3 regions of the Variovorax sp. FW305-3-2-15-B-LB1 genome follow, and region 1 is predicted to be linked to each of the others. Evidence: predicted binding sites of a transcription regulator. Region 1 holds the regulator's gene; each other region holds the start of a gene.

Region 1 (10,215 bases):
CGGAATTCTGGGGCGGGCGGTCCTGAAATCGTGACCGGGCGGCACAATGCTTTTTGCATTTGCTTGCAACCCCGATGAAGAAAGTTTCCGATGACCCTCGAAGCCATCCTCGCCTACCTGCATCTGTTGGCCATCCTCACGATGGTTGTGTTCATTTCCAGTGAAGCCGCGCTGTGCCGCGTGCAATGGCTCAATGCCGCCGTGGTCGAGCGGCTGGCCAAGGTCGACATGGTCTACGGCATCGCCGCGATCGCCGTGCTGGCCACGGGCATCGCGCGCACCTGGTGGGGCGTGAAGGGCACGGCCTGGTACTGGACCAACCCGCTGCTGCACGTGAAGCTCACGCTGTTCATCATCGTGGGCGTGCTGTCGATCTTCCCGACGCTGACCTACTTCCGCTGGCGCAAGACGCTGCGCGCCACGGGCAAGCTGCCGGCGGAGGCCGACATCCTGAAGACGCGCAAGCTGGTGATGATCCAGGCGCACCTGATCGCACTGATCCCGCTGGTGGCGGTGTTCCTGGCGCGCGGCTTCGGCAAGTAATCAACACAAAAGACAAAAGAAAAGGCCCGCATGAGCGGGCCCTTCGGGAGTAACAAATGTCAGCGCCACACGGCGCCGCGCCGGATCAGGCCTTGGCCGCGTCGGCTTCGCACTTCTTCATGAAGCTGTTCTTGGCGGCACCGGCCAGGGCCTTGCCGTTCTTGTCGAGGGCCTTGGCGGCGCAGGCGGGTCCGGCGGCGGCCTTGGTGCACTTCTTCATGAAGCTGTTCTTGGCGGCGCCGGCCAGGGGCTTGCCGTTCTTGTCGATCGCCTTGGCATCGCAGCTGGCGCCACCGGCGGGTGCGGCCGCAGCGGCAGGGGCTGCCGCAGGTGCGGCGGCGGCAGCGGGGGCCACGACCGGGGCGGGTGCCTTGTCCTGCGCGTAGGCGCTGAACGACAGGCAGGCGCCGAGCGCGACGGTGGAGGCGACCAGGGAAAGGAGCTTCTTCATGGTGGATATGTCCTTGCAAGGTTGAGTTGTGACAGACGCCCCGCCTCGGGGCCGACCATCCTAACGGGCGACATCGCCCATCGGATGACGATCGTTAACTGGGTCCGGGTTTGCCCCCGGTAAAATTCACAGATGCTATTGGTCAAACAGGAGCTGCTCGCGGCGCTCGCGAACACGCTCGAAACCCTCTCTCCCGGCGCCGGCGCCAAAGCCGCGTTCGAGTCGCCCAAGGTGGCGGCGCACGGCGATTTCGCCAGCACCGCTGCCATGCAGCTCGCCAAGCCGCTGGGGCGCAAGCCCCGCGAACTGGCCGAGGAACTGAGCGCTGCGCTGCTCGCCACCCCTGCTTTCGGCCAATGGGTCGAGGCCATCGAGATCGCCGGCCCCGGCTTCCTCAACATCCGCCTGAAGGCTGCCGCCAAGCAGCAGATCGTGCGCGAGGTGCTGGCCGCCGGCGCAGGCTTCGGCCAGCAGCCCGCCACCGGCGAAAAGGTGCTGGTCGAGTTCGTCTCGGCCAACCCGACCGGTCCGCTGCACGTCGGCCACGGCCGCCAGGCCGCGCTGGGCGACGCCATCTGCAACCTGCAGGCCTCGCAGGGCCAGAGCGTGTGGCGCGAGTTCTATTACAACGACGCCGGCGTGCAGATCCAGACGCTGGCCAACAGCACGCAGCTGCGTGCCAAGGGCTTCAAGCCCGGCGACGCCGAGTGGCCCAGCGGCGAAAAGGCCCCGGCCTACAACGGCGACTACATCGCCGACATCGCCGAGGACTTCAAGGCGAAGAAGACCGTCAAGTCGGACGACCGCGAGTACACCGCCAGCGGCGACATCGACGACCTGGACAGCATCCGCGAATTCGCCGTGGCCTACCTGCGCCGCGAGCAGGACCTCGATCTGCAGGCTTTCCGCGTGCGCTTCGACAACTACTACCTCGAGTCCAGTCTCTACACCAGCGGCCGCGTCGAGGCGGCCGTGGCCAAGCTCGTGGCCGCCGGCAAGACCTATGAGCAGGACGGCGCGCTGTGGCTGAAGTCGACCGACTACGGCGACGACAAAGACCGCGTGATGAAGAAGAAGGACGGCACGTACACGTACTTCGTGCCCGACGTCGCGTACCACATCGCCAAGTGGGAGCGCGGTTTCCACAAGGTCGTGAACATCCAGGGCACCGACCACCACGGCACCATCGCGCGCGTGCGCGCCGGCCTGCAGGCCGCGGGCGAAGGCATTCCCGAGGGCTACCCCGACTACGTGCTGCACACCATGGTGCGCGTCGTGAAGGGCGGCGAAGAGGTCAAGATCAGCAAGCGCGCCGGCAGCTACGTCACGCTGCGCGACCTGATCGAGTGGACCAGCACCGATGCCGTGCGCTTCTTCCTGCTCAGCCGCAAGCCCGACACCGAATACACCTTCGACGTCGACCTGGCGGTCACCAAGAACAACGACAACCCCGTGTACTACGTGCAGTACGCCCACGCGCGCATCTGCTCGGTGCTCGCGGCCTGGGGCGGCGACGTGGCCGCGCTCAAGGCGGTCGACCTGTCGCCGCTGGACAGCCCGGCAGCCCAGGCGCTGATGCTGCTGCTGGCCAAGTACCCGGCCATGCTGACGGCGGCAGCGAAGGATTTCGCCCCGCACGACGTGACTTTCTACCTGCGCGAACTCGCGGCCAGCTACCACAGCTACTACGATGCCGAGCGCATCCTGGTGGACGACGAGCCGGTCAAGCTGGCGCGTCTCGCACTCGTCGCAGCGGCCGCGCAGGTGCTGCACAATGGCCTCGCGATCCTCGGCGTCAGTGCGCCGAGCAAGATGTGAATCACCCTCTGAACATGAAGAAGACAAGCAGACAACGCGGCAACATCGTCATCGGGCTGATCATCGGCCTGGTGCTCGGTCTGGGCGTCGCCCTGGGCATCGCGGTCTACGTCACCAAGGTGCCGATCCCGTTCGTCAACAAGACGCAACGCGGCGGTGCCGAGCAGGACGAAGCCGAAGCCCGCAAGAACCGCGACTGGGACCCGAACGCGCCGCTGGCCGGCAAGGCCGGCGCGCCCAAGCCCGCCGCCACGCCGCCGGCCGCCACGGCCACCGGCCCGGTGAACCCGATCACCGGCGCGCCCGCCACCGTGGCGCCCGGCACGCCGCCTGTCGCCACCGCGCCGGTCACCGCCCCGGCCCCCGTGGTGGTGGCGCCCAAGCCGGCGCGCCCCGCGCCGGTGCCGGCCGAAGCCAATGCCCTGCCGCCGTCGAACGATCCGCTGGGCGACCTGGCCCGGGCCCGCGCGGGCGGCAGCACGACCACCGCGTCCGCCGCGCCGAGCCACACGGCCGCCGCGCCGTCGTCGTCGGGTGCCGACCCCTTCATGTACTTCGTGCAGGCCGGCGCCTTCCGCACCACCGACGACGCCGAGGCGCAGCGCGCCAAGCTGTCGCTCATGGGTGTCGAGGCCAAGGTCACCGAGCGCGAGCAGGCCGGTCGCACGGTTTACCGCGTGCGCGCGGGCCCGTTCAACAAGAAGGACGACGCCGACCGGCTCAAGGAACGGCTCGACGGCGGCGGTCTCGAATCGGCGCTGGTGCGCGTGCAGCGCTGACCGACGCTTTTCCTGAACAGCCTTTAAGCTCTCGCCCGCGCGGCATTCGCCGCACTCGTTTGTCAATTCCAGCGCCTCGGTCGCGCCGCCCACGGGGAACTCCCGGCGGCGCGCCGGCTCTGTACTGCGGTACCCACAGGAGAACCTTTTCCATGAAACGTCGTGACTTTTCGCTGGCCGCCACTTCGATCGGGCTGCTTTCGCTGGCTGCCGTTCCGGCACACGCCCAGCGCGCCCCCAAGGCCGGCACCGATTTCCTCGTGCTCGACAAGCGCGTGCCCGTCGATGCACCCGCCGGCAAGGTCGAGGTGGTCGAGTTCTTCTCGTACAACTGCCCGCATTGCAACGACTTCGAGCCCTCGCTCGAAGCCTGGGTCAAGGCAGCCCCGAAGGAAGTGGCCTTCCGCCGCATCCCCGTGCCCTTCGTGGGCAACGACGTCGAAGCCAAGCAGCGCCTGTACTTCACGCTCGAAGCCATGGGCAAGCTGGACGAGTACCACCCGAAGGTCTTCGCCGCGATCCACGCGCAGCGCCAGAACCTGAACGGCGAAGCCAACATCCAGGCCTGGGCCGAGCGTGCCGGCCTCGACGGCGCCAAGTTCAAGGAAACCTTTGCGTCCTTCGGCGTGGCCAGCAAGGCCCGCCGTGCGGCGCAGCAGACCGAGGCCTACAAGGTCGCCGGCGTGCCGGCCCTGGCCGTGGCGGGCCGTTGGTATGTCGACGGCGAAACCGCCGGCAGCATGTCCAAGGTGCTGCAGGTCGCGACCTTCCTCATCGGCGAAGCCAAGAAGGGCTGACCGACCCGGCGACCTGCTTTCTTGGTCGAATGCAAGGCCCGCTTCGGCGGGCTTTTTCATTGGCGGCGGTGGGCAATTGCCATCCCACGCATACAATGTTTCAGAGCAAGTTTCGTGCCTTTATGACATTGCCCTCCATCCCCACATTCCCCACCCTTCGTCGCCTCGGCCGCCTGGCTTTCGGTGCGCTGTTGCTGGCCGGTGCCGCCTCGGGCGCTCTGGCCGAAACCGCCGACCGCACCAAGCCGATGAACATCGAGTCCGACTCGATGCGCTACGACGACCTGAAACAGACCAGCGTGTTCACCGGCAACGTGCTGGTCACGAAGGGCACGATCATCATCCGCGGCGCGCGGCTGGACGTGCGCCAGGACGCCGAGGGCTACCAGTACGGCGTGGTCACGGCGGCGCCCGGCAAGCTGGCCTATTACAAGCAGAAGCGCAACGCCGGCGACGAGTGGATCGAGGGCGAGTCGGAAGTCATCGAGTACGACAGCCGCGCCGACAACGTCAAGTTCATCCGCCGTGCCGTCATGCGCCGGCTGATCGGCGCCACGGCCAACGACGAGAGCAGCGGCGCGCTGATCGTCTACGACCAGAGCAACGACACCTACACCGTCAACGGTTCCCTCGTGCCGCCGAACGCCGGCGTCTCGGCGGGCGGCGGCGGCCGCGTCAAGGCCATCCTCACGCCGAAGGCCACGCCGGCCCCGGCGGCGCCCGGCTCCGCACCGGCAGCGGGTGGCAAGAAGCCCGCGGCCCCGGCACCCACTCCCGCGCCCGGCGCCGGGCTGCGCCCGAGCACCACGCTGGGCGGCACCGAAGGGGAAGGGCGCAAGTGATCGAAACCGCAGGAACCCAGACCGCCGACGGCATTCCGGGCAGCCGCCTCGTGGCGCGCGGCCTCAAGAAGAGCTACGGCAGCCGCACGGTCGTGAAAGACGTCTCGCTCGACGTGCAAAAGGGCGAGGTCGTCGGACTGCTCGGCCCCAACGGCGCGGGCAAGACCACCTCGTTCTACATGATCGTCGGGCTGGTGCGCGCCGACGCCGGCGAGATCACCATCGACGGCGAGCCCATCGCCCACATGCCCATCCACCGCCGCGCGCGCATGGGCCTGAGCTACCTGCCGCAGGAAGCCTCGATCTTCCGCAAGCTCACGGTCGAGGAAAACGTGCGCGCCGTGCTCGAGTTGCAGCGCGAGCCCGACGCCAACGGCCGCATGATGCCGCTGACCAAGCAGCACACCGAAGAGCGCCTGGCCGACCTGCTGGCCGACCTGCGCGTGGACCACCTGCGCGATTCGCCAGCGCTCGCGCTGTCGGGCGGCGAGCGCCGCCGCGTCGAGATCGCGCGCGCGCTGGCCACGCAGCCGCGCTTCATCCTGCTGGATGAGCCCTTCGCCGGCATCGACCCGATCGCGGTGATCGAGATCCAGCGGATCATCAGCTTCCTGAAAGAGCGCGGCATCGGCGTGCTCATCACCGACCACAACGTGCGTGAGACGCTGGGCATCTGCGATCACGCGTTCATCATCAGCGACGGGCACGTGCTGGCACAAGGCACACCCTCGGAGATCGTCGACAACGCCGAGGTACGCAGGGTGTACCTGGGCGAGCACTTCCGCATGTAAGGGCGGGGGCGGTTCCTATGAAGCAAGGGCTGTCCCTTCGCGTCTCGCAGCATCTGGCACTGACGCCACAGCTGCAGCAGTCCATTCGCCTGCTCCAGCTCTCCACGCTCGAACTGAGCCAGGAGGTGGAGCAGATGCTGGACGAGAACCCGTTCCTCGAACGCACCGCGGAAGAAGCGGCGCGCGAGGAGTTCGGGCTGGACACGGCCGACGCGCCGGTGCCGCGCGACGACGCGGGCGAGGGGGAGGCCGAGTTCACGCCCTCCGCCGCCAGCACGTCCTCCACGTCCAGCGACACCACCACCTCGACCCCCGACTCCGACGGCCCCGCCGCCGAGATCGCCGAGCGCGAGCCCGACTGGGAAGGCGACGGCACCGTCGACATGGCGCCCGACGACAGCGAGTGGGGCAGCGACGCACCCGCGCGCCAGAACAACCTGGGCGACGACGAGCGTGCCGACGCCACCGAGCTCGCGCGCAGCCAGGAGTCGCTGCAGTCGTTCCTGCACCGCCAGGCGCTGAGCCTGCGCCTGAACGAAAACGACTGTGCCGCGCTGCGCTTCCTGATCGAATCGCTCAACGACGACGGCTACCTCGAAGACTCGCTGCCCGCGCTGGCCTCGGGCCTGGCGGGCGACGACAACGACCAGTTCGACGACCTGGTGCACCACTTCCAGGTGGCGCTGGGCCTGCTGCAGAGCCTGGAGCCGGTCGGCGTCGGCGCGCGCGACCTCGGCGAATGCCTGAGCATCCAGCTCAAGGCGCTCGCCAGCGAAGACGAGACCGAGGCCGAAGCGCTCATCCGCAAGACCGCCATCGCGATCTGCAAGCAGCCGATGGAGCTGCTCGCGCGGCGCGACTTCAAGCGCCTGGCCACGCTCACGCGAACCAACGAAGACCTGGTGCGCTCGGCGCTGCAGGTCATTGCGCGGCTCGAACCCAAGCCGGGACGCCGCTTTGTCGACGTCGAGCGCAACATCGTCATCCCCGACGTGATCGTCACCAAGACCGGGCGCGGCACCAATGTGAAGTTCCGCGTCATGCTCAATCCCGAGGTCATGCCGCGCCTGCGCGTGCACGACATCTACGCCGGCGCGCTCAAGTCGCACAAGGGCGAGGGCAGCCAGGCGCTGTCGCAGCGGTTGCAGGAGGCGCGCTGGTTCATCAAGAACATCCAGCAGCGCTTCGACACCATCCTGCGCGTGAGCAACGCCATCGTCGAGCGCCAGAAGAGCTACTTCGTGCACGGCGAGCTGGCCATGCGCCCGCTGGTGCTGCGCGAGATCGCCGACGAGCTGGGCCTGCACGAGTCGACCATCTCGCGCGTGACCACCGCCAAGTACATGGCCACGCCCTTCGGCACGGTCGAGCTCAAGTACTTCTTCGGCTCGGCGCTGGGCACCGAGACCGGCGGCAACGCGTCGAGCACCGCGGTGCGCGCGCTGATCAAGCAGTTCGTGAGTTCCGAGAGCATCAAGAAGCCGCTGTCCGACAGCCAGATCTCCGAGATGCTGAAAGAGCAGGGCATCGAGTGCGCGCGCCGCACCGTGGCCAAGTACCGCGAAGCCTTGCGCATCGCACCGGCCAACCTGCGCAAAGCCCTGTAGAAAGCTCACGATGACCCGTCGCCTGCTGTCGCGCTGGGGGCATTGGGTCTTCGCCCTCGTGGCTGCATCGCTGTTCGCCGGCTGTGCCACCTTGCCCGACGAGGCACCGCGCCCGCCCACCAAGGCCATCGCCGTCTCGGCCGACACCGCGCTCGGCAAGATCGCGCTGGCTTCGCAGCCCGACCCCGACCTCAGCGGCTTTCGCCTGATGCCCGGCGGCGACTTCGCCTTCGACACGCGGCTGCAACTGGCGCGCCGCGCGCAGCGCACACTCGACGTGCAGTACTACCAGATCGAGAACGACGAGACCGGCCGCTACCTGCTGCGCACCCTGCGCGATGCGGCCCAGCGCGGCGTGCGCGTGCGCCTCTTGATGGACGACCTGTACACGTCCGGCGAAGACGAGTTGCTGCTCGGCCTGGCCGCCACGCCGAACGTGGAGCTGCGCCTGTTCAACCCGTTCCCGGCCGGGCGCGGCAGCCTGCTCAAGCGCTTCACCGCGTCGCTGTTCGACTTCAGCCGCGTCAACCGCCGCATGCACAACAAGCTCTTCATCGCCGACGGCGCGATGGCGGTGGCGGGCGGGCGCAACATCGGCAACCAGTACTTCCGCCGCACCACCGGCCCGAACTTCATCGACCTCGACACCTTCGTCACGGGCGCGCTGATCCCGCGCCTGGGCGTGCTGTTCGACCAGTACTGGAACAGCCCGCACGTGCGCCCGATCGGCGCGGTCGTGCACACCGACCTGCCGCGCGAAGAACTGCAGCGCCGCTTCGACGCCGCCACCGGCCCCGACACCACGCCGCCGCCGCCCAGGCCCGCGCCCAACGACCTGCTCGGCTACAGCCCCGTGGCCGACGACCTCGACGCCGGCAAGCTCGGCCTGATCTGGACCACCGCCGAGGCCTACGCCGATTCGCCCGACCGCGTGATCGGCAAGACCGCGTCGTACGGCGGCGTGCCGTTGCTCGACGTGGACAGCGTGCGCTACAACGTGGTCGAGCAGATGCGCCGCGCGCGCAGCGAGGTGACGCTGGTCTCGCCCTACCTGATCCCGGGCGCGTCAGGGCTGGAGGTGATGCGCGAGATCCGCGGGCGCAACGTGAAGATCAGCGTGGTCACCAACTCGCTCGCCGCCACCGACGAGCCGCTGGTCCACACCGCCTACCGCCGCTACCGCGCGGACATGCTCGCGCTGGGCGCCGAGTTGCACGAGCTGAGTTCCGCGCGCACGCGGCGCAGCGTGCGCCTCGGCCTCTTTGGCACGTCGGTGGGGCGGCTGCACGCCAAGTCGGCGGTGATCGACCAGCGCATCCTCTTCGTCGGTTCGATGAATTTCGATCCGCGCTCCGAGATCCACAACACCGAGATCGGCCTGTTCATCCGCAGCCCCGAGATGGCGCAGCAGACCTTGAAGCTGCTCGACGTGCTCAAGCAGCAGGGCGCCTACCGGCTGCGCTTTGCCGAGGGCGGCGATGCAGCGGCAGGCGGCTCGCGGCGCATCGAGTGGGTCAGCGAGGAAGGTGGCAAGACCACCGTACTGCACGAAGAGCCCGACTCGGGCTTCTGGGACCGCACCATGCTCGAGCTGCTGTCGCCGCTCACGCCCGAGAGCCTGCTCTAGCGCCTCAGGTGCCGCGCACCGCCGACCACACGAGCCGCAGGCCCAGCAGGCCCATCACGCCGCCGGCCGCGCGGTCGATCCAGGTCTTGTAGCGCAGGTAGGCCGCGCGCGGCGCGGCCGAGGACAGCGCCAGCGCGACGATCGCGTACCAGCCCGTCTCGATGCAGAAGATCACGGCCGGCACCGCGAGCGCCAGCACCAGCGGGACCTCGCGCGGCAGGAAGGCCGCGAAGATGCTCGCGTACACCACCGCCGTCTTCGGGTTGCTGACCTGCGTGGCCAGGCCGAGCAGGAAGGTGCGTCCGCTGCGGCCCTGGCTGCGGGGCGAGGCGTCCGTGTCGGGCGTGATCGCGAGCGGCTGCCGCGCGCCGCGCCAGATGCGAAAGCCCAGGTAGATCAGGTAGGCGCCGCCGAAGGCCTTGATCGCGAGGTACAGCGCCGGCACCGCGAGGAACGCTGCCTGCAGCCCGGCCAGCGCCGCGATGGAGAACGCCAGCCCGCCGGCGCCCATGCCCAGGGCCGCCGCCAGCCCGTCGCTGCGTGAGGCCACGGCCGTGCGCGCCACCATCACGAAGCTCGGGCCCGGGCTCATCGCGCCCACGGCCATGGCGCCGGCGATGCCGAGCAGGGACAGGAGGTGGGCGTCGGTCATGGGGTGGCTCCGGTGGGGGATGGGTTCATTGCACGTTCACGGCTTCGACCTGCACCAGCAGCTTCACCTTGTTCTCGAAGCCGAAGTTCAGGCCCCAGGTGATGCCCCAGTCGCTGCGCTGCACGGTGGCCTCGAAGTCGCCGCCGCAGACCTGGCGGTTGATCAGTGGGTTCAGGTAGCAGTTGAAGCGCACGGCCTTCAGCGTCACCGGTTTGGTCTGGCCCATGAGCGTGAGCGTGCCGGGCACGTCGGTCACCTTGTCGCCGCTGAAGTCGATGCGCTCGGCCACGAAGCGGCCGGTGGGGAAT
Region 2 (10,215 bases), on a different contig from region 1:
ACGCCCAGCGTGCCGAGCGAACCGGCCAGCACGCGCGAGACGTCGTAGCCCGCGACGTTCTTCATCACCTGGCCGCCGAAGCTCAGCACCTCGGCGCGGCCGTTGATGAGCGTGGTGCCGAGCACGTAGTCGCGCACCGCACCCACGCTGGCGCGCGACGGGCCGCTGAGGCCGGCAGCGACCATGCCGCCGACGGTTCCGCCGGCATCGAAGCACGGCGGCTCGAACGGCAGGCACTGGCCTTGTTCAGCGAGTGCGGCCTCGAGCTCGGCCAGTGGCGTGCCGGCGCGCACGGTGACGACCAGCTCGCTCGGCTCGTAGCTCGTGATGCCGGCGAGCGCGCGCATGTCGAGCAACTCGCCGCGCGGTGGCTGGCCATAAAAATCCTTGGTGCCACCGCCGCGCAGGCGCAGCGATGTGGCATCGGCCGCGGCGGCGCGCACGCGCTCGACGACCTGCTGGAGGGCGGTATCCGTGTTCATGAAGCTCTCAGAATCTCGGCAGGTCGGGATGCGCCAGCCGGCCGCCGCGCACCACTTCCTTGCCGTACTCGGCGCAGCGCTGCAGCGTGGGAATCACCTTGCCGGGGTTGAGCAGCCCGGCGGGGTCGAAGGCGCGCTTGATGCCGAACATCTGCTCGTTCTCGGCCGCGGTGAACTGCACGCACATGCTGTTGAGCTTTTCGACACCCACGCCGTGCTCGCCCGAGACGGTGCCGCCCATGGCGACGCTGGTCTCGAGGATGTCGGCGCCGAACAGCTCGCAGCGGTGCAGCTCGTCGGGGTCGTTGGCGTCGAACAGCACCAGCGGGTGCAGGTTGCCGTCGCCCGCGTGGAACACGTTGCAGCAGCGCAGGTTGTATTTCTTCTCCATCTCCTGGATCGCCAGCAGGATGTCGGCGAGCCGCTTGCGCGGGATGGTGGAGTCCAGGCACATGTAGTCGGGACTGATGCGGCCCGACGCCGGGAAGGCGTTCTTGCGGCCGCTCCAGAATTTCATGCGCTCGTCTTCGCTGGTGCTCACGGCGATGGCGGTGGCGCCGCAGCCGCGCAGCACCTCGGTCATGCGGCCGATCTCTTCTTCCACTTCTTCCGGCGTGCCGTCCGATTCGCACAGCAGGATGGCGGCGGCGTCGAGGTCGTAGCCGGCGTGCACGAAGTCTTCGACGGCAGCGGTCATGGGCTTGTCCATCATCTCCAGGCCGGCCGGAATGATGCCCGCCGCGATCACCGCCGCGACCGCGTCGCCGGCTTTGCGCACGTCGTCGAAGCTGGCCATGATGCAGCGCGCCAGCTGCGGCTTGGGCACGAGCTTGACCGTGACCTCGGTGGTCACGGCCAGCATGCCTTCGCTGCCGATGGCCAGCGCAAGCAGGTCGAGCCCCGGCGCATCGAGCGCCTCGCCGCCGAATTCGATCGCTTCGCCCTCGGCCGTGAAGCCGCGCACGCGCAGCACGTTGTGCAGCGTGAGGCCGTACTTCAGGCAGTGCACGCCGCCCGAGTTCTCGGCCACGTTGCCGCCGATGGTGCAGGCGATCTGGCTCGACGGGTCGGGCGCGTAGTAGAGGTTGAAGGGCGCGGCGGCCTCGCTGATCGCGAGGTTGCGCACGCCGCACTGCACGACGGCCGTGCGGCTCACGGGGTCGACCTTCAGGATGCGGTTGAACTTGGCGAGCGACAGCGTCACGCCCAGCGCGTGCGGCATGGCGCCGCCCGAGAGTCCGGTGCCGGCGCCGCGCGCCACCACGGGCACGGCCAGCGCATGGCAGGCGCGCAGCACGGCGGCCACCTGCGCCTCGGTCTCGGGCAGGGCCACCACCAGCGGGCGCTGGCGGTAGGCCGTGAGGCCGTCGCACTCGTAGGGCGTGGTGTCCTCGGCGTGCCAGATGAGCGCATGCGCGGGCAGGTGCGCCTGCAGCGCCCGCACCACCTGCGCCTGGCGCTCCGCCTTCGACAGCTGTGCGTGCTGGTCGGTCGTGACGGGAGCATTCATGGCGGGAACAACTTTCAGCGGACGACCATCAGGGTGAATGGCCACACATAGGCCTGCAGCGTCACGTACAGGCCGACCAGCGAGGCCAGCGCGATCGAGTGGAAGAACACGTAGCGCAGGATGTCGCCTTCGTGATTGAACCACCGCGTGGCGGTGGAGGCCACCACGATCGACTGGGCGTCGATCATCTTACCCATCACGCCGCCCGAGCTGTTGGCCGCGCCCATGAGGTTGGGCGCCAGGCCCAGCTGCTCGGCCGCGACCTTCTGCATGCCGCCGAACAGCACGTTCGAGGCGGTGTCGGAGCCGGTCATGGCCACGCCGATCCAGCCCATGAGCGTGCCGAAGAAGGGATAGAACACGCCGGTGTTGGCGAACGCCAGGCCCAGCGTGGTGTCGGTGCCCGAGTAGCGCGTGAGCGTGCCCAGCGCGAGCATCAGCACGATGGTCATGAGCGAGTAGCGCACCATCCAGAGCGTGCGCACGAAGGTGCGCACGATCTCGACCGGGTTGTACTTCATGAACAGCGCGCTCACGATCGCCGACAAGAGGATGCCAGTGCCCGTGGCCGACAGCAGGTTCAGCACGTACACCGCGCCTTCCTTGGTGGGCGCGGTGACCACCGGCGGCATCTTCTCGATCAGGTTGTGCAGCCCGCCCATCGGGAACGAGGGCGCGAAGACGCCGTTGAGCGCGGTCTTCACCGAGGGCAAGCCCCAGATGAACACGAACACCGAGAGGATCACCCAGGGCATCCACGCGCGCACCAGCGCCTCGCGGCTGTGCACGACGATGGCCGCCGGCGGCTTGGCCTCGTGCGCGCTCACGTCCTTGCCGCGCAGCGAGGGCGAGCGCCACACGTTCTTGGGCTGCCACACGCGCAGGAACAGCACCAGGCTGGCCATCGACACGATGGCCGCGATGATGTCGACCAGTTCGGGGCCGATGAAGTTCGACACCAGGTACTGCGGCACCGCGAACGACACCCCGGTGACCAGGATGGCGGGCCACACTTCCATCATCGCCTTGCGTCCGGCGAAGGCCCAGACCAGCCAGAACGGCACCAGCAGCGAGAAGAACGGCAGCTGCCGGCCGATCATCGCGGTGACTTCCATCAGGTCGTAGCCGTGCACCTTGGCCAGCGTGATCACCGGCGTGCCGAGCGCGCCGAAAGCGACCGGCGCGGTGTTGGCGATCAGCGAGAGGCCCGAGGCGGCCAGCGGCGAGAAGCCCAGGCCGATCAGGATGCCGGCCGTGACCGCCACCGGCGTGCCGAAGCCCGCCGCGCCCTCGAAGAAGGCGCCGAAGCAGAAGGCGATCAGCAGCAGCTGGATGCGGCGGTCTTCGGTGATGCCCGAGAGCGAGTCCTGCAGCACCTTGAAGCTGCCGTTCTGTTCGGCCAGCTGCTGCAGGAAGATGATGTTCAGCACGATCCAGCCGATCGGCAGCAGGCCCGTGAAGCCGCCGAACAGCGCGGCGCGCCCGGCCATCTCGGCCGGCATGCCGTAGGCGAACACGGCGACGGCCAGGGCCGCCAGCAGGCCGAGGCCGGCGGCGATGTGGGCCTTGATGTGGAAGAAGCCGAGGCACGCAAGCATCACCACCACCGGGATCGCGGCGAGCGCGGTGGAAATGATCATGTTGCCGAACGGGTCGTAGATCTGCTGCCAGGTCATGCGTTGTCTCCGGGGAGGCTGTTGTTGTGCCCCGCACTCTAGGGAGATGCGCACCGTCCGGATTGAAGGTTTTTTGCCCGGACCTTGATAAAAATTTGTCGGGCAGACCTGTCGGTCAGTGCAGCGTCTGAACGATCCAGTCGACGAAGGCCGCGCACTCCCAGCGCTCCAGCGTGCCCGGCTGCCAGCAGATGTAGTGGCGGTGCGGCGAGGGCACGGGCCGTTCCGACAGCGCCACCAGCCGGCCCGATTCGAACCAGGCGGCGCCCAGCTTCTGTCGCACCAGCGCCACGCCGAAGCCGCTGGCGGCCGCGTCGTAGACCAGGCCCAGGTCGTTGAACTGCGCGCCCAGGTGCGGCTCGGGCTGGTCGATGCCGCAGCTCGCGAACCAGGTGCCCCAGGGCTCGAGCGGGCTGCGGATCAGCCGCGCGCTGGCGATCTCGGCCGCGGTGCGAAAGCCGTCGAAGGGCCCGAACTCGTTGAGGTAGCTCGGGCTGCAGGCGGGCACCACGTCCTCGGCGATGAGCAGGCGGTGCTCGCAGTCGGCGTACGCGCCGATGCCGTAGCGCACCTGCAGGTCGGTCTGCTCGGCCGTGACGTCGAGCAGCGGGATCGACACGTGCAGCGCCAGCTCGATGTCGGGGTAGATGTTGCGAAAGAGCTCCAGCCGCGGCATCAGGAATTGGCGGCTGAAGGTGGGCGTGACCGCCACGCTCAGGCGCGGTGCGCGCAGCGCCGCGTCACGGCTGCCGGGCGTGGCCTGCTGCAGCGCGGCCAGGCCGACGCGCACGTTCGCCAGGTAGGCCGCGCCGTCGGCCGTGAGGCTGAAGTCGCTGCGCCCGAAGAGCTTGAAGCCCACGTGCGCCTCGAGCTGGCGGATGCGGTGGCTCACGGCGCTGGCCGTCACGCACAGCTCGTCGGCCGCGCGGCCCGCATGCCGCAGGCGCGCAACGGCCTCGAAGGTCAGCAGGCATTGGATCGGGGGGATGTGGTGCAGGGCCATCCGCGGGGCAGCCGGAGAGCTCAGAAGGCGTGAATGAATCCGGCGTGGCCGAGCAGCCCGCCCAGGCGCGCCCCATCAAGGCGCAAAGCGCAGCCATAGCTCGGGCTATGGCGAGCATTTGCAACGCCGAGGGGGCGTGTCTGGGCGGGATGAGCGGACATGGCGGGTTCGTTCACGCCTTCTTAGTCTTCGAAGAAATTCACCGGCAGACCCGGCGTGTCGACGCGCATCGAGAGCACGGTGCCCGAGGCCGGGCGCTGCACCAGCTCGTCGGCCGGGCGGCCCTTGCGCCCGCTGGTGACGAACAGCGTGCGCAGGTCGTCGCCGCCGAAGCAGGGCATGGTCGGGCACTGCACGGGCACCGCGATGGCGGCCACGCGCTCGCCCGTGGGCGCAAAGCGCAGCAGCTGCGCGCCTTCGAACATCGCGACCCAGTAGTGGCCGGCGGCGTCGACGGTGGCGCCGTCGGGTCGGCCGTCGTAGTGCGTGGGCGTGCTGGGTACCCAGCCCGCGGGCTTGGGGTCGAACTGCTGGAACACGCGCGCGTGCGAGAGCGTGTTGGCCTCGGCGTCCCAGTCCCAGGCGCGCACCACGTGCGCGGCGGTGTCGGCCCAGTACAGGGTGCGGTTGTCGGGCGAGAACGCCAGGCCGTTGGCGGTGGTGACGTGTTCCAGCATCGAGGTGATGGTGGGCGAGACGTCGCCCGGGCGTGCGTCGAAACAGTAGAGCGCGGCGTTGGCGCGGTCCTTGGCCTCGTTGAGCGAGCCGGCCCAGAAGCGGCCGAGCGCGTCGCACTTGCCGTCGTTGAAGCGCATGGTGCGCACGTCGTGCTCCGCGCGCGCCATCGCGACGAGGCTGCCGCCCCACTCGCGGGCCCGGTAGATGCCGTCGCGCAGCGCGATCACGAGGCCGCCACTGCGTGCCGGCGCCATGCAGCCGGGCTCGGTGGGCAAGGCCCATCGCTCGACCGTGGCCGTGGGCGAGCCGATCTCGCCGCGCGTGCGCAGCACGGCGCGGCCCGGGATGTCGAGCCAGTAGAGCGCGCGTTCGTGCGGATGCCAGAACGGTGATTCACCCAGCTCGCAGAGGCTGTCTTCGATGGAGGTCCACATGGTGGGGCGATTGTGCCCCCGGCCACGCGGGCCGCGGGCAAAAAAAAGCCCGCTGACGCCGAAGCGCTCGCGGGCTGAACATCCAAAGGAGACTCGCCTGAAAAAACCGGGAGTGGTTGTTCTTCTTTGTATCGAAAAGGGTGGTGGTCTTTGAAGCGCGGGGGCCGGCGCCGTGCCGGACCACCCGCTGTCTGTGTGCGAATCAGCGGTTGTAAGCCGTTTCGCCGTGGGAGGAGATGTCGAGGCCTTCGCGCTCTTCTTCTTCCGACACACGCAGGCCCAGGGTCAGGTCGGCGATCTTGTAGGCGATGAACGCGACCACGCCGGACCACACGATGGTGAACAGCACGCTCTTGACCTGGATCCAGACCTGCGCGCCCATCGAGAAGGTGTCGGGGGTCAGGCCGCCGGTGCCGCCCAGGCCCTTGGCAGCGAACACGCCGGTCAGGATGGCACCCAGGATGCCGCCCACGCCGTGCACGCCGAACACGTCGAACGCGTCGTCCGCGCCGAGCATGCGCTTGAGACCGCCCACGCCCCACAGGCAGACCAGGCCGGCCAGCAGGCCCATCACGATCGAGCCCATCGGGCCGACGAAACCGGCGGCGGGCGTGACGGCCACGAGGCCGGCCACGGCACCGGATGCAGCGCCCAGCATCGAGGCCTTGCCCTTGTGCAGGCTCTCACCCAGGATCCACGACAGGGCCGCGGCGGCGGTGGCGAGCACCGTGTTCACGAAGGCCAGGCCGGCGGCGGCGTTGGCCGCACCTGCCGAGCCGGCGTTGAAGCCGAACCAGCCGACCCACAGCAGCGAGGCGCCGACCATGGTGAGCGTGAGCGAATGCGGCGTGAAGGCTTCCTTGCCGTAGCCCACGCGCTTGCCGACCATGTAGGCACCGACCAGGCCGGCGATACCGGCGTTGATGTGCACCACGGTGCCGCCGGCGAAGTCGAGCGCGCCGTCCTTGCCCAGCAGGCCGCCGCCCCACACGATGTGGGCCATGGGCACGTAGCTGAAGGTGAACCAGATCACCGAGAACAGCAGCACGGCCGAGAACTTGGCGCGTTCTGCAAAAGCGCCGACGATCAGCGCCACGGTGATGGCCGCGAAGGTGCCCTGGAAGGCGAAGAACACGTATTCGGGGATCGTGGTCAGCGCGCCGAAGGTCTCCTGCGTGATGCCCTTCATGAAGATCTTGTCGAAGCTTCCGAAGAAGTTGCCGTCGCCCGTGAAGGCCAGGCTGTAGCCGTAGATGGCCCACAGCAGGCTGATGAGCGAGAAGATCACGAAGACCTGCATCAGCACCGACAGCATGTTCTTGGAACGGCCCAGGCCGCCGTAGAACAGCGCCAGGCCGGGAATGGTCATCAGGATCACGAGCAGGGTCGAGGTGAGCATCCAGGCGGTGTCGCCGGAGTCGACCTTGGGCGCGGGGGCGGCGGCCGGTGCGGCGGGCGCAGCTTCGGCAGCAGCGGGTGCCGCAGCCGCTGCAGGCGCGGGCGCAGCCGCGGCAGGTGCAGCAGGTGCCGATGCAGCCGGTGCCTCAGGGGTGGCGGCGGGTGCCTGGGCCAGCGCCGAAGTACCGGCGGCGAAGACGCTCAAACCGAGCGCAAGAGAGACAAGAAGTTTTTTCATAGTCGTTGTTCTTTCGGGCCAGGACTCGATCAGAGGGCTTCGCGGCCCGTTTCGCCGGTGCGGATGCGCACGACCTGTTCGAGGTTGTAGACAAAGATCTTGCCGTCGCCGATCTTCCCGGTGCGCGCGGCGCCTTCCACCGCCTCGATCACGCGATCGACCAGCTCGTCGGAGATGGCCGCCTCGATCTTCACCTTGGGCAGGAAGTCGACCACGTACTCGGCGCCGCGGTACAGCTCGGTGTGGCCCTTCTGGCGACCGAAGCCCTTCACTTCCGTGACGGTGATGCCCTGCACGCCGATGGCCGAGAGCGCTTCGCGCACCTCGTCGAGCTTGAACGGTTTGATGATGGCTGTGACCAGCTTCATGATGAGTTGCTCCTTCTGGATGGATGAAAGGCGGCGCGGCAACGTGGGCCGCGCCTGGTTGTTGTGTCGATTACAGCGTCTTCGTCAGCGTGAGGATGAAGCGTGCCTTGTTGGGCGAGTAGTAGGTGGTGCCGAAGGTGCCGAAGTCGGGGATCTCGATGCCCGGGTAGGCCACGACCTGGTAGTTGGCCTTCTTGTTGGCGCCCTGCACCGAGCCCGTGAGCGTCAGGCCGCTGCCGAAGTCGTAGGTGGCGCCGATGTTGTAGTCCACGTAGCTCTTGTAGCCCAGGCTGCGGATGTCGCTGGACATGTTGGTGAAGCCGACGGCGGCCTTGAGCGTGACCTTGGGCACGATCTCCTTGCTGTAGGCCAGGTTCAGGTAGCCGGTGTTGCGGCCCTTCAGGCCCGAGCCCGTCTTGGCGCCGGCGTAGCCGAAGTAGTCCTTGGACACCGTGTGCGAGTACTTGGCCGTGAACGCGCCGAAGCTGTCGTTGGCGTAGGTGGCGCCCACGTACAGCTCGGTGGTGTTGCCCACCGAGTTGCCCGGGTAGATGTAGGTGAGCGCACCGACGTCCATGTCGACCGGGCCGGCCTTGAACTTGTAGCCGCCGTACAGGTCGCTCTCGATGCTGTTGCCCTTGAGCCAGTTGACGCTGGAGTTCCAGTTGCCGACGTAGAAGCCGCTGTCGCCGAAGGCGTAGTCGAAGCCGCCCTGGATGGCGGGCTTGAAGCCCTTGGTCTTGGCGTAGTCGTTCTTGCCGATCATGTCCTGGTCCTGGCCGCGGAACTTGTAGTTCGTGGTCAGCGAGACATTGCCCGTGAGCAGGGGCGCGGGCGCCGGTGCGGCGGCGTCGGCGGCCTGGGCCATGGCGGCGCCCGAGGCGGTCAGTGCAGTGGCCAGAACGATCAACGCCTGGGCGGCGGTACGGTGCGTCATCAGGGAACTCCTCGCAAGTGTGTTGTTGGACCTGAGCACCCTCAAAGCAGGGAGCGTGCCAAACTGCACGAATACCGCCCCGGCCAGAGGGCGCAGGTGTCCGGCGATGAGCGCCAAATCGTTACAAGCCCTGTTTCCGGCAGTTGCACACGCTTGCACGCTGCACGGTCCTGGGCTTGCACGTCGCAGGCGCACCAACTTGGGGAGAGGGAGAAAAATGAGTCTGTCTTTGGTGCAAAGCCGCGCCTTGCTCGGCCTGGAGGCCGCCGCCGTCACGGTCGAGGTGCATCTGGCGAACGGCCTGCCGAGCTTCACGCTGGTCGGGCTGGCCGAGACCGAGGTCAAGGAAGCACGCGAACGCGTGCGCTCGGCGATCCAGAACGCCGGGCTCGAATTTCCGACCAACAAGAAGATCGTGGTCAACCTCGCCCCGGCCGACCTGCCGAAGGATTCGGGCCGCTTCGACCTGCCCATTGCCCTGGGCATCCTCGCGGCCAGCGGGCAGATCGAGAACGCGCGCCTCGCCGGCCACGAGTTCGCCGGCGAGCTGTCGCTGTCGGGCGAACTGCGCCCCGTGCGCGGCGCGCTCGCGATGGCCGTGGCCACCTACACCCAGGGCACGGCCGTGCGGCTGGTGCTGCCCCTGGACAGCGCCCAGGAGGCCGCGCTGGTGCCGGGCGCGCAGGTGTACGGCGCCAAGCACCTGCTCGACGTGGTGCGCCAGTTCGTCGCCAGCGGCGGCGGGCCCGTCAATGCAACCGACGACGGCTGGACCCGCGTGCGCGCCGCGCCCGGCGACGGCGCCCCGCGCTATGCCGACCTGGCCGACGTCAAGGGCCACACCGGCGCCAAGCGCGCGCTCGAGATCGCCGCGGCCGGCGGCCACAGCCTGCTGATGGTGGGCGAGCCGGGCTCGGGCAAGTCGATGCTGGCGCACCGCTTCGCCGGCCTGCTGCCGCCGATGAACGTGGACGAAGCGCTGGAAAGCGCGGCCATCGCCAGCCTCGACGGCCGGCTGGCGCCCGAGCGCTGGATGAGCCGCCCGACGGCCACGCCGCACCACACGGCGAGCGCGGTGGCGCTGGTGGGCGGCGGCTGGTCCGTGTTTCGCTATTTGAGAAAACTTCCGGCTATTTGAGAATTTCGAGCTATTTGAGAAAACCTATGCCGAGAAGTGAGCAAACGCTGCCGTGCAGCTTGCCGAAGCTATTGGCTTCCCTGGTTTGGACAAAGCTTCGCTGAAACACGAATGGAAGGAGACCCTCGGCTCCTTCGCGGCCTAACGATTGCCGTCTCGAGATCCACGCCCTTAGCCCGCAGAAGGGTCAGCGCCAGCAATGATGGATTGCAGCGGGCGCTTCATCGGATCCATGTCATCGGCAACGTCCAGCGCAACTCGCACCCATTCGTCGAACCGAGCATTGCCTTCAGGTCCCAGTTCGGGATGGGCAGCCATCGCATTGACCATCTCCCGGATATCAAGCGCCATCC
Region 3 (10,215 bases), on a different contig from region 1:
CGACAACCCCGCGCTGACCACCGGCGCGGGCAACCGCGCCGACACCTTCTCGCGCGTGAAGGTCGCCTCGGTCTTCGTGGAAGACGCGCTCAAGCCGATGCGCGACCTCACGCTGGTCGGCGGCCTGCGCCACGACCGCACCGAGGTCGACCGCCGCATCTGGGACCTGAACGCGGGCAGCGTCACGCGCTTCGGCGCGAGCTACCGCGCCACCTCGGGGCGCCTCGGCGCGGTGTACGACCTGTCGCCGCAGTCGAGCCTGTACGCGCAGTACACCAACGCCACGCTGCCGGTCGGGTCGCTCTTCCTGCTGTCGGCGTCGAACGCCGCGTTCCCGATGTCGCGCGGCAAACAGGCCGAGGTGGGCTTCAAGCAGAGCCTGCCCGCGGCCAACTTGGAGTGGACCGCCGCGCTGTACAAGATCGAACTCGACAACGTGCTCTCGCGCGACCCGAACAATGCGGCCACCACCGTGAACAACGGCCGGCAGTCGTCACGCGGCCTCGAGCTGTCGGCCGTGTGGAAGCCCACGCGCGAATGGACGCTGGCGGGCAACCTGGCGGCGCTCGACGCGCGCTTCGACACGCTGGTCGAAGCCGGCAACGTCTCGCGCGTGGGCAAGACCCCGCCGAACGTGCCCGAGCGCATGGCCAATGTCTTCGCCACCTACCGGCCCGACGGCTCGAAGTTCGAGTACTTCGCGTCGTTGAATCACACGGGGCCGATGTACACCGACAACGCCAACCAGATCCGCATCAACGGCTTCACGACGGTCGATGCGGCCGTGAGCTACCGCTTGAAAAATGCCCTGTTGAGTTTCCGTGTGCGCAACCTGACGGACCGGCTCTACGCGACCTGGACCGGCCGCGCCGCGAGCCAGGTTCTGCTGGCGCCGCGGCGGACCTTCGAGGTGTCGGCGAAGTTTGATTTTTGAAGGGCCGAGTGTTCAGGGCGGCGCTCCCGCCGACGGGGAGCCTTGCTCCGCGAATGTCCCCCGGGGCTTCGCCCCTCCTCCTTGATTTCGCTGCGCAAGGCACCCCATCGACGTGAGCGCGGTCAGAGCACTTGTTGATCAGCCGCACACCACCGCCGCGTCCCGTGCGCAGGACACTGGGTGCTTCCCGCAGCGAAATCAAGGAGGAGGCCGCAGGCCGGGGGACATTCGCGGAGGGAAGTACCCGGTGGCCTGCGCACTCGCCCTGAACAAACCCAGCCTCAGTGCATCTGCAACCGCGCATCCTTCGGATACCCGATCGTGTAGTCTGCCGACACGCGCGCCGTCTGCCCCGCGTCCAGGTCGAAGCGCCACATCGCCAGCCCCGGCTGCTTGTTCCACGCTTGATCAGCGGGTTGCGGTGCAAAGCGTGTGGTCACGCGCACTTGCTCGTCGACCGACACCGGCGCGGCCTCCAGCACCTGCACCGCGATCGGCGTGCGGTGGCGGTTCTCGACCACGTAGGCGCGCTGCACCTGGCGCTCGGCGCGCGAGCCGACAAAACCGCCCGAGCCCTGGTTGTCGCGCTCGGGCTCGACCAGCACGCGCACCAGTTCGTCGCGGCCGAACGAGAGCGTGAGCTTCGCGTCGCTCGGCGCGTTCCAGCGGCCCTGGCCGACGAAGTTGCCGTCGCGGTACAGCTGCATCGGGCCGGCCGGCCACACGCCCGCGGGCTGCGCCATCTCGGCGACCAGGAAGGCGCTCGGGTCCACGCGCGGGCTGGTGCGCGCGGCGAGCTGCGCGGTGTCTTCATGCTGGCCCAGTGCCAGGGTCACGCGCTGGCCGTTGGACGGCACGTCGATGCTTTGCGGCACGGAGAATTCGGTGGCGAAGCTGTTGTCGAACACGCTCACGTCGAACAGCGGCTCGCGTGCGCGCTCCATGGCCATCTTGCGGTCGGCGGCGATGGCGGCCGGGGCGGCGGCAGGCATCGGTGCGGCCATGTACGCCGACTCGGCATTCGCGCGCGGCGGCGGTTCGATGCCGATGCGCCACGCGCTCGGCGTGCGCCCCGTGGTCTCGCGGCGCGGCTGGCCGGTGGACAGCACCAGCTTCACGCCGCGCCAGTCCTCGCCCGTGGCCTGCGCCACCAGCGCCTGGCGCTCGATGCGCACCTTGCGCGTCGTGGTGTCGAGCAGCGCGCGGTAGCTCGGCGTCCAGCCCGGACCGTTGACCTGGTAGCTGAGCTTCACGTCGGCGTCGGCACTGGCGGCCAGCGTGACGGTGACGGCCGTCACCTGCGCGCCTTGGCCCTGCGTGCGACCGCGCTCGGCCAGCAGTGGCTTGAGCTGGCGGTCGAGGTCGGTCTGCTGGCGCTGGATCTGGTGCTGCTTGAGCAGCGCGTCCTGGCCCGAGCGGCGCATCGCCTCGGTCATGGCCGCAAGGTTGCGCGCGTCCATCGGCGCGCGCGCGCCGGGGCCCGACTCGCCGCCCGACAGGCCTTTGAGATAACCCGTGACCATGCCCAGCGCGTCGGTCTCGGCCTGCAGCGCGGCCTTGCGGTCTTCGAGCTCGCGGATGCGGCCGTCGAGCGCGCTGGTGGCGCAGTTGGCCGAGAGCTCGCGCGCCTCGCTGAGCACCGAGGTCTCGCCCACGCGCACCGCCGCGCCGGCCGACACCTGCAGGCTCTGCACGTCGAGCCCGGCCGGCAGGCAGGCGAAGGTGACCGAGCGGCTGCCGGCCGCGACACGCGCCACGCGCTCGACCGTGGCGCTGCCGGGGTAGACCTTGACCTGCGTGATGCGCGAGGCATCGGCCTGCAGCTGTGCATGGGCGCCCGCGCCCGCGGCCAGCCAGAGGGCGGCGAGGGCGGTGGCGCGCAGGAGGGGACGGGCGGAGAACGGTGTGTGCATGGAAAGCCTTCCGGAAGAAAGTCGGTGACGAATCTCCGCTTCTACGGACGGGGCGGGCGAACGGGGTTAAGGCGTTGCGAAGTTTTTTTCATGACGCCGGTGTGACGCGGGCGCGTTGCTGTCGCGCAGGCATCTGCCAGCGGCGAACCGGTCACCCAAGAGACGGTGCGCGGCGGTTCCACTTCCTAGAGTGGGTCTCGCCTTCCCTCCATTGATTCACCCTGAAAGGACACCCCCCATGCTCGACACGATCCAGGCCATCAACCGTTCGGCCGCCTTCAACCGCTGGGCCGGTTTCGACGTCACCCAGGCCGCCGACGGGCAGGCCGAACTGCGCATGAAATGGCGCGAGGAAGACATGGGCCAGTACACCGGCTTCCTGCACGCGGGGATGATCGCCGCGCTGCTCGACACCGTGAGCGGCTTCGCGGCCGCCACCGTGGCGGGCCGCGTGCTGGCCTCGCATTTCTCCATCAACTGCATCTCGCCCGCCATCGGCGAGGCCTTCGTGGCGCGCGGGCGCGTGGTGAAGGCGGGGCGCAAGCAGGTGTTCGTCGGGGCCGAGCTGTTCGCGCAGCCTGAAGGCCAAGGCGAAGACAAGCTCAAGCTCGTGGCGACGGCGAACGCCATCCTGGTGCCGGTGGACGAGGCGTCGACGACGCCGAAGCCGAAGCAGGCGGCATAACCATCACCGGCTCGGGCTTGCGCTTCAGTCCGAACAGCGGGCGCAACCAGCCGATGCGGCGGATCAGCCCGTCGGTCAGCAGCCAGCAGCCGGCAATCGTCACGACGACCAGCGCCACGGGCTCCCACACCGGGCCCAGCGCCAGCGGCACCAGCAGCGCCACCCCCGCGACGATCAGCGTCTGGTGCAGCATGTACCAGGGGTAGACCGACTCGTTGGCCCAGCGCAGCCACGGCCAGGGGCGGTTCAGGTGGCGGTGGCCATGGCCCAGGATCGTGGCGACCGCGAGCCACAGGTAGGCCGTGCGCAGCACGTCCATCAGCAGGCCCTTGGGCGCAACAGGGGTTCCGACGCGCAGCGCGATGAAGGCGCCGATCGCCGCCACCGCCAGCAGCAGCGACACGCGGCGCAGCCGTTCGAGCTCGCGCCAGATGCCCGTGTCCACGCCCATCCAGTAGCCGTAGAGGAAGACGGTGAAGTAGATGCTGTGCAGGTGGAAGTCCCACACCAGGTTGTGCGTGGCGGGGAAATGCCGCGCCAGCAGCACCGTCCACGCCAGCAGCGGCAGTGCGGGCAGCACCAGCAGTTGCCAGCCGCGCAACCCGTTGAAGCGCCGCCGCACCCACTGGCCGGCCGCCGAGCGCCACAGCGGCAGCGTCAGCGCGACCAGCGCCGTGTAGAGGAACAGGTAAGGCAGGTACCAGAGGTGGTTCCAGGTGATGCCGAACTCCGCCCCCGCGAACGCGCCCTTGGGCCAGGGCGCGCCCATCGACAGGTAGCGCAGCAGGAAGGTGCCGAAGCCCGGTGCCACCAGCCCGCGCGCCACGCCCTCGGCATAGGCCTGGTAGGGCACGACCACCGCCATGCCGAAGGCCAGCGGCAGCATCAGCCGCAGCCCCCGGCTGCGCAGCAGGCCCCAGATGCCCTGGCCCCGGCTCAGGAAACCGAGCGACACGCCCGAGATGAGAAACACCAGGTCCATGCGCCACAGGTTCAGCACCCGCATCGGCCACGGCAGCCACTCGGCCGCGTGCGGGCTCTTCAGGTGCCAGGGCCAGTCGGCCACGTAGTACATGCCCACGTGGTAGAGGATGACGAGCAGGAAGGCGAGGGCGCGCAGGGCGTCGATGTCGTGGCGGCGTGGGTCGGCCGGGTGGGTGGTTGCGGTGGTCATTGCAGGCGCCTCGAAGCGAAGAAGCCGCGATGCTCGGGCCCGCGGCCCCGGCGGGGGTCGGCAAGGGGACGGATCGCTCCCGCTTTGTGACAAGCGGTGCCCCGCAGGGACGAAATGGGCCGACCCCAGGGGGCCGTTTTCGCGAGAATTCCCCGCATGCGAGACCCGCGCAAGAACCTGTACGAACGCTACGAGCCGATCCGGCGGTACGTGGAGGTGGGTTTCTGGATCGTGGTCATGGCGATGCAGGCCGTGTTCAACACCTCGGTGGCGCTGGTCGATGCGGGGCGGCGCGCCGTGCCGCACGCCACCTGGGAGATTCTGGTGTGGGAGGGTTCCAGCCACCTCGTGCTGCTGGCGCTGGTGCCGGGCATCGTGGCGGTCGAGCGCTGGCTGTCGCCGCTGCCGCGCAGGCACCTGCTGCGCTACCTGGCGGGGCATGCGGTGGCCAGCGTGGTGTTCAGCGTGGTGCACGTGGTGGCCATGTTCGCGCTGCGCGCGCTGGCCTACGCCGCGGTCGGCGAGCGCTACGACTTCGCGGACTGGCGCGGTCAGTGGGGCTACGAGTACCTGAAGGACGTGCGCGCGTACGTGTCGATGGTCTTCGGCATCTGGGCCTACCGGCTGTTCATGCTGCGGCTGCAGGGGGAGGCGCGGGTGCTCGACGCGCCGGAGGACGCTGGGGCAGCCCAGGCTGCGATGCCACCGGTGGCCGCCGAGGCGCCCACCGACGCTGCCATGCCTCCCGCGCCCGCTGTCGAAGCGCCGCCGGCGCCACCGCCCGTGGTGGCCCGCCCCGAACGCTTCCTCGTGCGCAAGCTGCGCCGCGAATTCCTCATCGCCGCCACCGACATCGACTGGCTGCAGGCCGAGGGCAACTACGTCGGCCTGCACGTCAACGGCCACGACTACCTGCTGCGCGCCACGCTCACCGACTTCCTGACCCAGCTCGACCCCGCCACCTTCGTGCGCGTGCACCGCAGCCACGCCGTGAACCTGGGCCGCATCAAGGAGATCGAGCCGCTCGACGGCGGCGATGCCCGGCTGCACATGCACGACGGCACGAGCGTGCCCTGCAGCCGGCGGTATCGCGACGCGCTGCGCGGCGGCGCAGGCTGATCGCTGCGGCATCGCGTTCCGATCCGGTGCGTGCCCCGCGAAATCGGCCCATTCCTGGGTCGTTTCGCACCATTCAAGAGCCTTCAGGCACCATTTTTGCTTTCTTGCGCCGGCGCCCCGAGCCGTTCGGGTGCGACGCACCAAATCAAACCAAAAACCTGCAAGAAGCTCTCATGGACGCACTCAAACAGGGCGCTGACGCGCTGTTCATCCTTCTCGGCGCCATCATGGTCCTGGCCATGCATGCCGGCTTTGCCTTCCTGGAACTGGGCACCGTGCGCAAGAAGAACCAGGTCAATGCGCTGGTCAAGATCCTGGTCGACTTCTCGGTCTCGACCATCGTGTACTTCCTGGTGGGCTATGGTGTGGCCTACGGCACGCATTTCTTCGTCAGCGCCACCGAACTGTCGGCAAGAAGCGGCTACGAGCTGGTGAAGTTCTTCTTCCTGCTGACCTTCGCGGCGGCCATTCCGGCCATCATCTCGGGCGGCATCGCCGAGCGCGCCAAGTTCTGGCCGCAGCTGATCGCCACCGCGGTGATCGTCGGTTTCGTCTACCCGCTGTACGAGGGCATCGCCTGGAACAAGGCCTTCGGCATCCAGGGCTGGATCGCCTCGGTCACGGGTCACGAGTTCCATGACTTCGCCGGCTCGGTGGTCGTGCACGCCGTGGGCGGCTGGCTCGCGCTGCCGGCCGTGCTGCTGCTGGGCGCGCGCCGCAACCGCTACCGCGGCGACGGCTCGCTCAGCGCACACCCGCCGTCGAACATCCCGTTCCTGGCGCTGGGCGCGTGGGTGCTGTGCGTGGGCTGGTTCGGCTTCAACGTGATGAGCGCGCAGAGCATCGACAAGATCTCGGGCCTCGTCGCCGTCAACTCGCTGATGGCGATGGTCGGCGGCACGCTGGTGGCGCTGGCCATGGGCAAGAACGACCCCGGCTTCGTCTACAACGGCCCGCTCGCCGGCCTCGTGGCCGTGTGCGCCGGCTCCGACCTCATGCACCCACTGGGCGCGCTCGTGGCGGGCGGCGTGGCCGGCGCCATCTTCGTCTTCATGTTCACGCGCACCCAGAACAAATGGAAGATCGACGACGTGCTCGGCGTGTGGCCGCTGCACGGCCTCTGCGGCACCTGGGGCGGCATCGCGGCGGGCATCTTCGGCACCCAGGCGCTGGGCGGCATCGGCGGTGTGAACCTGTGGGCGCAGCTCATCGGCACCTTGCTCGGCGTGGTCTGGGCGCTGATCGGCGGCGCCGTGGTGTACGGCGTGCTCAAGGCGACGATGGGGTTGCGGCTGTCGCAGGAAGAGGAATACGACGGGGCGGATCTGTCGATCCACCACATTTCGGCGACGCCGGAGCGGGAAGTGAATTGGTAGGCGTCAGTCTTCGCTGAAGCGCATGGCGATCAAATACGCTTCATTTTTGAAGCGTATGGGCACGGCGTGGCCGCCCGAAGCACAAATGCGCGGCCTGTAGCAAACTCGTCCGGCCGCTCATTCCATTCCAGCATCCCCCATGACCCAATCGCCCCCCGCCCTCGAAGTCCTCCCCCGCGACCTGTCCGCCTACCGCGAGGGCAACGTCGGCATCGACTACGTGCACCGCTTCGAATCCGGCAAGCCCGGCCCGCACGTGCTGATCAATGCGCTGACGCACGGCAACGAGATCTGCGGCATGACCGCTGCCACGCACCTGCTCGACACCGGCGTGCGCCCGAAGATCGGCACGCTGACCGTCAGCTTTGCCAACGTGGCGGCCTACGAGTCCTTCAACGAGGCGCTGCCGTTCGACAGCCGCCAGCTGGTGCACAACCTCAACCGCGTGTGGTCGCCCGAGTGGCTCGACGGCAGCGAGGACAGCCCCGAGCTGCGCCGCGCCCGCGAACTGCGCCCGGTGGTGAGCGCGGCCGACCACATCCTCGACATCCATTCCACGAGCCAGCCCGTGATCCCGTTCTGGGTGTACCCGGCCTTCGACCGCAACGCCGAGGCCGCCATGGCCATCGGCCGCCCGTCGGTGCACCTGGTGATGCCCGACGGCCTGGGCTCGGGCACGCCGCTGATCCAGCACGGCCAGCATGGCCGGGCCGACGGCAAGGGCGTGGCGCTGGTGGCCGAGTGCGGCCAGCATTTCCTGCGCTCGGCCTCCGAGCTGGCCACCGCCATCTCGCTCGACTTCCTGGCGCACTTCGGCCTCATCGACAAGGACCCGGCCGTGCCCGCGCCCGGCGAGCAGCGTCGCTTCGAGCTGCTCCAGACGCACGTGATCAAGTCGGAAGACTTCGCCTTCGTGCGCCCGCTGATCGGCTTCGAGACCTTTGCCAAGGGCGAACTGATCGCCACCAACGGCCCGGACGAAATCCGCGCGCCGTGCGACGACTGCACGATCTTCATGCCCGCGCAGCGCACGATCGTCGGGCGCGAGGCGGTGTACCTGACCAGGCCGCTCTGAGGCCGGCGCCTTTCAGTTCAGCAGATCAGCAGGTGCCGCGGTTTGTCCGCGGTGCTGTAGTCGGCATGCCAGTAGTGCGGGTCGTCGCAGAGGCTGAACGCGGCCTGCTTGCCGGCGTGCCGGGCCGTGAAGTGCCTCTGGAGCGTGACGTGCACCGAGCCCTCGTCGGGCCAGTCGATGCCGACATCGACGACGCGGTTGCCCGCGGCGACCTCGGCGGCGACGATCCGCTGCAGGGCGGGGTGCAGGAGGGTGTTGAGGCGGGCGAGGGCTTCGCGGCGTTCGGTGGGCGCGAATGAGGAGGCGAGGCAGGCTTCGGTGAAGAGGGTCGGCGCTTTGTCACGCATGACGGCGTTCCGGCTGGGTGCCTCAACCCGCAACGAACAACGCCGGGTCCACCATCGTCCGGTTCAGCATCACCCCCCAATGAAGATGCGGCCCGGTCACCCGCCCCGTCGCGCCCACGGCGGCCAGCGGCTCGCCGGCCTTGAGCATGTCGCCTACCTTCACGTCCCAACGGCTCAGGTGGCAGTACATCGTCAGCAGGCCGCCGCCGTGATCGACCCAGACGGTGCCGCCGTTGAAGAAGTAGTCGCCGGTGTCGATCACCTTGCCGGCCAGCGGCGCGCGCACGGGCGTGCCGGTGCCGGCTGCGATGTCCATGCCGCTGTGCGGATTGCGCGATTGGCCGTTGAACACGCGGCGCAGGCCGAACGAGCTGGAGCGGCGGCCCGGCACGGGCACGCGCATCTGCAGCGCGGCGTCGGGGCGCAGGTCGGTGAGCGTGGCCATCACGCCGGTCAGGTGATCGCGTTCCTTGGTGTAGCGCGCTTCGTCTTCGGGCGACAGGTCGACCGTGCGCGGCGCCACCGTCAGGCGTTGTTCGCGGTACTGCTTCGGGGCGACGGTGTAGGCGATCTGGCGCTCGGGCTTGCCCTCGGCGCGCACGCTGATGCTGGCTTCGCCGGGTGGGGTGGCGAGCGGAATGCCGACCAGCGCGGTCCATTCGATCGGATCGCCCAGCACCAGCAGCGGCACGTCACCGGCGAAAGCCTTGGGGCGCGCGGCGGCGGGGCCGAGCGACAGGCGGGCGACGCCGCCGGGCACCAGCAAGGCGCGCGGCCAGACATCAGGCGCCTGCGGCTTGTTGTTTTTCTTGGCCGGGGCCGCGGCACCGGCAGGCAGCGCCAGCAAGCCGAGGGCGCCGAGCACGGCGCTGCGGCGGTTCAACGCAGCAGAAGGGAGATCGGAGAGAGGAAGGGTCATGTGCATGGACAGGATTCGAATGAGGAGTTGAGGGTGCGGCGGTTCAGTCGCCGCTCTGTTCCCGCCAGGTTCCGGGCGCGAGCCCGTCGAGTGTGTAGGGCCCGATGGCGGCGCGGATGAGGCGCAGCGTCGGCAGCCCCACGGCCGCCGTCATGCGCCGCACCTGGCGGTTGCGGCCTTCGCTGATCGCCAGCTCCAGCCACGCGGTGGGAATGAGCTTGCGCTCGCGGATCGGGGGCTCGCGGTGCCACACCTCGGGCGGCGGATCGAGCCGGCGCGCCCGTGCGGGGCGCGTGGGGCCGTCATTGAGCTGCACGCCGTTGCGCAGCGCCGCCAGCGCTTCATCGGTCGGCACGCCTTCGACCTGCACCCAGTAGGTCTTCTCCATCTTGAAGCGCGGATCGGCGATGCGCGCTTGCAGCTTGCCGTCGTCGGTGAGCAGCAGCAGGCCCTCGCTGTCCGCATCGAGCCGCCCGGCGACGTAGACGCCGGGGAGGTCGATGAAGTCCTTCAGACCGCGCCAGCGGCCCTCGGGCGTGAACTGGCTGAGGACGCCGTAGGGTTTGTTGAAGCGGATGAGGCGGGAGCTGGTTGGCAGATTCATGGGCGGGTGGCATCGCGTGGCGCATCGGCCAGCTGCGGCAGATAGTCTCGCACCAGTTCTTCCACGGTG

The links. Region 1 encodes sigma-54, which starts transcription at its own class of promoters, with help from an activator protein. Its sites were predicted from a motif close to TGGCANGNAANCTGCTTT; they were not measured.
Region 2: a site for sigma-54 is predicted at 8,768-8,785, ahead of AC3WQR_RS12555 (TorF family putative porin). Genes of this name have one in related genera too.
Region 3: a site for sigma-54 is predicted at 5,911-5,928, ahead of AC3WQR_RS13625 (ammonium transporter). Genes of this name have one in related genera too.

Annotation. Positions count from the first base shown of each region.
Region 1 covers NZ_JBYSZY010000034.1:56,291-66,505, forward strand. The annotation lists gene AC3WQR_RS20385 (LysR family transcriptional regulator) at 1-26, shown strand, start outside; gene AC3WQR_RS20390 (DUF2214 family protein) at 91-543, shown strand; gene AC3WQR_RS20395 (hypothetical protein) at 629-994, opposite strand; gene argS (arginine--tRNA ligase) at 1,127-2,812, shown strand; gene AC3WQR_RS20405 (SPOR domain-containing protein) at 2,827-3,591, shown strand; gene AC3WQR_RS20410 (thiol:disulfide interchange protein DsbA/DsbL) at 3,744-4,388, shown strand; gene lptA (lipopolysaccharide transport periplasmic protein LptA) at 4,511-5,230, shown strand; gene lptB (LPS export ABC transporter ATP-binding protein) at 5,227-6,021, shown strand; gene rpoN (RNA polymerase factor sigma-54) at 6,039-7,628, shown strand; gene AC3WQR_RS20430 (phospholipase D family protein) at 7,639-9,255, shown strand; gene AC3WQR_RS20435 (LysE family translocator) at 9,260-9,907, opposite strand; gene AC3WQR_RS20440 (YceI family protein) at 9,933-10,215, opposite strand, start outside.
Region 2 covers NZ_JBYSZY010000016.1:10,117-20,331, forward strand. The annotation lists gene glcE (glycolate oxidase subunit GlcE) at 1-482, opposite strand, end outside; gene AC3WQR_RS12525 (FAD-linked oxidase C-terminal domain-containing protein) at 490-1,992, opposite strand; gene AC3WQR_RS12530 (L-lactate permease) at 2,007-3,668, opposite strand; gene AC3WQR_RS12535 (LysR substrate-binding domain-containing protein) at 3,784-4,671, opposite strand; gene AC3WQR_RS12540 (SMP-30/gluconolactonase/LRE family protein) at 4,854-5,783, opposite strand; gene AC3WQR_RS12545 (ammonium transporter) at 5,986-7,419, opposite strand; gene glnK (P-II family nitrogen regulator) at 7,449-7,787, opposite strand; gene AC3WQR_RS12555 (TorF family putative porin) at 7,858-8,724, opposite strand; partial or broken gene AC3WQR_RS12560 (YifB family Mg chelatase-like AAA ATPase) at 8,942-9,820, shown strand; gene AC3WQR_RS12565 (hypothetical protein) at 10,034-10,215, opposite strand, start outside.
Region 3 covers NZ_JBYSZY010000018.1:12,692-22,906, reverse strand. The annotation lists gene AC3WQR_RS13650 (TonB-dependent receptor) at 1-934, shown strand, start outside; gene AC3WQR_RS13645 (DUF4139 domain-containing protein) at 1,216-2,847, opposite strand; gene AC3WQR_RS13640 (PaaI family thioesterase) at 3,086-3,532, shown strand; gene AC3WQR_RS13635 (acyltransferase family protein) at 3,450-4,706, opposite strand; gene AC3WQR_RS13630 (LytTR family DNA-binding domain-containing protein) at 4,863-5,825, shown strand; gene AC3WQR_RS13625 (ammonium transporter) at 5,999-7,201, shown strand; gene AC3WQR_RS13620 (M14 family metallopeptidase) at 7,341-8,276, shown strand; gene AC3WQR_RS13615 (hypothetical protein) at 8,294-8,623, opposite strand; gene AC3WQR_RS13610 (peptidoglycan DD-metalloendopeptidase family protein) at 8,646-9,542, opposite strand; gene AC3WQR_RS13605 (pseudouridine synthase) at 9,586-10,146, opposite strand; gene AC3WQR_RS13600 (GSU2403 family nucleotidyltransferase fold protein) at 10,143-10,215, opposite strand, start outside.